2 regions of the Pseudoalteromonas sp. 31A1 genome follow, and region 2 is predicted to be linked to the other one. Evidence: predicted binding sites of a transcription regulator. Region 2 holds the regulator's gene; the other holds the start of a gene.
What was found. Region 2 encodes NrdR, which represses ribonucleotide reductase genes. Its sites were predicted from a motif close to AAACACNANATNTNGTGTTT; they were not measured.

Region 1: a site for NrdR is predicted at 974-993, ahead of nrdA (class 1a ribonucleoside-diphosphate reductase subunit alpha). Genes of this name have one in related genera too.

The regions. Positions count from the first base shown of each region.
Region 1 is NZ_WTKY01000002.1:299,511-301,926, reverse strand. Features, by position in the region: gene GQR52_RS03670 (HAD-IA family hydrolase) at 1-47, shown strand, start outside; gene nrdA (class 1a ribonucleoside-diphosphate reductase subunit alpha) at 1,113-2,416, shown strand, end outside.
Region 2 is NZ_WTKY01000001.1:507,823-510,238, reverse strand. Features, by position in the region: gene GQR52_RS02360 (riboflavin synthase) at 1-41, opposite strand, end outside; gene ribD (bifunctional diaminohydroxyphosphoribosylaminopyrimidine deaminase/5-amino-6-(5-phosphoribosylamino)uracil reductase RibD) at 69-1,193, opposite strand; gene nrdR (transcriptional regulator NrdR) at 1,196-1,645, opposite strand; gene glyA (serine hydroxymethyltransferase) at 1,750-2,416, opposite strand, start outside.

The DNA of each region.
Region 1 (2,416 bases), on a different contig from region 2:
CCAATTTTAACTGGCTAAGCCCAATTGATGGTTTTAACCATATATAGTGCTATGTTAATTATTAAACACTATATATTGTGATTGTGTTAGTTTTCACACAAAGCTTGCTGATAAGAAAAGCAGTCAGAATTTATTTTTAAAATGCGTAAATTTAGCAGATCATTAGTTTACTTTTTAAACGCCTTTGGTTGAGTGGTCGTTTAAGTGTGAGCGTCTACTAACACAAATACGCTATACCGAAGTTATCCACAAATAGGGGCAATTATGTCCCTTGCAAAACAACTCAGACCACATTAGAGTTTTATTAACACTTTGATGGGATTGATATTTCAATTAAGTGGAGGGGCTAACACCATACTCAAATTTTGAATATGATGTTAGCAAAGACACTTGCTCGAGTTTTAAGAAAGTGCCCAAGTTTGGAAGTTTGAGCGTAACTTATTCTTATATTCTCAGCAAGTGACTAACTCAGATTTAGGATAACTAAAATTGAAGTTCAGTTTATCTATAGAAATATCAGAAAGTGTAATAATAGGTATTTTTAAAATTATTACACTGAGCAGCATGCTCTTTGTATAAACTTAAATGGGCTATCTTTTAGCCCATTTCTATATCTTCCCTCTAATTATGCTTTTTATTTATAAAAGCGTTCAACCATGAACACTAAACAACTCACTTAGATAGTGCACTGAAACCATATATAGTGCCATGTTAATTATTAAACACTATATATTGTGATTGTGTTAGTTTTCACACAAAGCTTGTCGATAAAAAAAGCAGTCAAAATTTATTTTTAAAATGCGTAAATTTAGCAGATCATTAGTTGATTTCTGCATATTCTAACTTAAATGATTGTTCGAAGGTGAGTGTCTACTAACACAAATGCGTTATCCCAAAGTTATCCACAAATAGGGGCAATTATGTCCCTTGCAAAACAACTCAGACCACACTATCTTGTGATCTCTAAATTGAACAACACCAGATATTGTGGCCAAATGTTATTCAATTAAATTCGCCATTACGGTGAAACTTATAATAAATGAGTACTTACCTTGCCATTGCGAGGTATGACGCATTGGTCAAAATACATAATTCCCAAGGAATACAGGCAAATGAACCAACAGTTATCTGTAAGCAAACGTGACGGGCGTAAAGAGCCACTTGATCTTGATAAGATCCATCGCGTTATTGAATGGGCCGCCGAAGGTTTAAAAAACGTATCGGTTTCGCAAGTTGAATTAAAATCACACATTCAGTTTTACGACGGTATTCGTACTAAAGACATACACGAAACCATTATTAAAGCTGCTGCAGATCAAATTTCAAAAGAATCGCCTGATTACCAATACCTAGCGGCACGTTTAGCTGTATTCCATTTACGTAAAAAAGCGTACGGCCAATTTGAGCCACCACGTTTATTCGACCATGTAACAAAAATGGTTGGCGATAAACGCTACGACGCTCACTTACTTGTAGATTACACTGAGCAAGAGTTAGACGAGCTTGATGCATACCTCGATCATTCTCGCGATCTTAATTTTAGCTACGCGGCTGTAAAACAGCTTGAAGGTAAATACCTTGTTCAAAACCGTGTATCGGGTGAGATTTACGAAAGTGCACAGTTTTTATATATTTTAGTCGCGGCAAGCTTATTCTCTGACTACCCACGTGAAACACGCGTTTCTTACATTAAGCGTTTTTATGATGCAGTCTCGTTATTTAAAATATCATTACCTACGCCTATTATGGCAGGTGTACGTACGCCTACTCGCCAGTTTAGCTCATGTGTATTAATTGAGTGTGGCGACAGCCTTGATTCAATTAATGCTACATCGTCTGCGATTGTTAAATACGTATCACAACGTGCGGGCATTGGTATTAACGCAGGTCGTATTCGTGCGCTAGGTAGCCACATCCGTAATGGCGAAGCGTACCACACAGGTTGTATTCCTTTTTATAAGCACTTTCAAACAGCTGTTAAAAGCTGTTCACAAGGTGGTGTACGTGGCGGCGCAGCAACATTGTTTTACCCGCTTTGGCACCTAGAAGTAGAGAACCTACTTGTGCTTAAAAATAACCGTGGTGTAGATGACAACCGTGTTCGCCACCTTGATTACGGCGTACAGTTTAATAAATTAATGTACTCTCGTTTAATTAAAGACGATTACATTACGTTATTTAGCCCATCAGACGTGCCAGGCCTTTACGATGCATTTTTTGAAGACCAAGAAGAATTTGATGCGCTTTACGTAAAATATGAACAAGACGAATCTATTCGTAAAAAGCGTATTAAAGCGATTGAGCTTTTCTCTATGTTTGCACAAGAGCGTGCAAGTACAGGTCGTATTTATTTACAAAATGTGGACCACTGTAATACACACAGCCCGTTCATTGCTAAAGTTGCGCCTATTCGCCA
Region 2 (2,416 bases):
AAAGCAATTTTGCCTGTGGCTTCTATTATTCCAGTAAACATAGCGCTACTCTTTTTTATTAAGTGGTTTTAATGAGCTTTTAACGCGGTGATACGTAAATCGTCACCAATGCGCGCACATTCATTAAATGTTAAATTAACGGTGTTTTGCATACTCGTCAATTCAGGAAAATTAACTAAACTTTTTGCATCATGGCCCATTAATTTAGGCGCCAAATAAAAAACAAACTCGTCAACTAAATCAAGCTCTGTCATTTTACCAGCAAGTGTTGCTCCGCTCTCAAGCCAAACATTATTAAACTGCAGTTGCCCAAGCTTTTCTAAAACAGCCTGTAAATCAACTTTACCGTTACTTTCACTTACTTCAATATGCTTTACAAAATGCGGCCATTGCAGGGATTTATCAACCTTAGTCGTAAATATAATTACATCACTTTGGATTTTAAATAAAGCAAGGTCAGGTGTTAAGCGATTTTGAGAGTCAATTATAACACGCACGGGCTGGCGAAGCGGTAAATCGGTAGGTAACGTGCAAGGCAACTCGCTTAGTCGCACATTAAGTTTAGCATCGTCTACTAACACGGTATCGGCACCGGTTAAAATAGCGCAGCTTTGCGCTCGGTATAACTGTACATCTTGGCGAGCTGCGGAACTTGTGATCCACTTACTTTGCCCATTTTTAAGCGCTGTTTTACCATCTATGCTTGCTGCCATTTTACAGGTCACATAAGGTAAGCCTTGTTCCATTCGCTTAAAAAAGCCAACGTTAAGTGCGCGAGCTTGTGATTCAAGTAATCCATAAGCAACGTCAATACCGGCGTCGCTCAGTATTTTAAGGCCTTTGCCTGCAACTTGTGGATTTGTATCAACCATAGCAGCAATTACTTTTACTACGCCTGCCTTTTTTAAGCCTTCAGCACACGGTGGCGTACGCCCATAATGACTACAAGGTTCGAGCGTTACATAAGCGGTAGCGCCTTGTGCACTGTTGCCCCCCATAGCTAACGCGTTTACTTCAGCGTGCCCTTGGCCTGCTAATTGATGAAAACCCTCACCAATTATTTGATTGTTTTTAACTAATACACAGCCAACATTAGGATTAGGCGTTGTAGTAAACCGCCCTTTTTTGGCAAGTTCTATGGCGCGTGCCATATACATTTCGTCTTGTTCGGTAAAAATAGTTTGGCTTTGCATTGTTACTCCCCTAAACGGGCAATTTCTTCGCCAAATTCGCGTATGTCTTCAAACGAGCGATAAACAGAAGCAAATCTTACGTACGCAACTTTATCGAGTTTTTTAAGTGCTTCCATAATACATTCGCCCACCAAATGGCTTGAAATTTCTCGCTCACCCGTTGCGCGTAGTTGTGATTTTATTATATTTACAACTTCATCTACTTGCTCTGTACTCACTGGGCGTTTTTCGAGTGCGCGATTTAAGCCATTTAAAAGCTTATCCTCGTTAAACGGTTCCCGGCTGCCATCTTGCTTAACAACGCGAGGCATAACCAGTTCAGCGCCTTCAAATGTAGTAAAGCGCTCGTGGCAATCATTACATTCACGACGTCTGCGAACTTGATGGCCTCCGCCTACAAGGCGTGAGTCAATTACTTTAGTATCTTTTGCGGTACAAAATGGACAATGCATAACTCGGTACTTCCGTTTTAAAACAAAAAAGACCGCTAAATAGCGGCCTTTTATCTTAGCAAAAAACTAAACAGTTGTGATCTAAATTACTACTGCTTATGCAATTAAGCGTATACAGGTAATTTTGCACAAATAGCTTTTACTTTTTCTTTAACTTGCGCCTGTACAGATTCATCAGTGATGTTATCTAGTACGTCACAAATCCAGCCAGCAAGCTCTTTTGACTCTACTTCTGTAAAACCACGACGAGTGATTGCAGGAGAACCAATACGCAAACCAGATGTTACAAATGGTGAGCGTGGATCGTTTGGCACTGAGTTTTTATTAACTGTGATGTTAGCGTTGCCTAGGGCAGCGTCCGCATCTTTACCAGTGATATCTTTATCGATTAAATCAAGTAAAAATAAGTGGTTTTCAGTTTTGTCAGAAACGATTTTGTAGCCACGTTCTTGCATAACTGCAACCATTGCTTTTGCGTTTTTAACAACTTGTGTTTGGTATACTTTAAACTCTGGTTGAAGTGCTTCTTTAAATGCCACTGCTTTTGCTGCAATAACATGACATAAAGGACCGCCTTGGCCACCAGGGAAAACAGCGCTATTAAGCTTTTTGTAAATAGCTTCGTCGCCACATGCAGAAATAATTAAACCACCACGAGGGCCTGCAAGTGTTTTATGCGTAGTTGTTGTTACAACGTGTGCATGAGGAACTGGGCTTGGGTAAACGCCTGCCGCAATTAAGCCGGCAACGTGAGCCATATCAACAAACAGG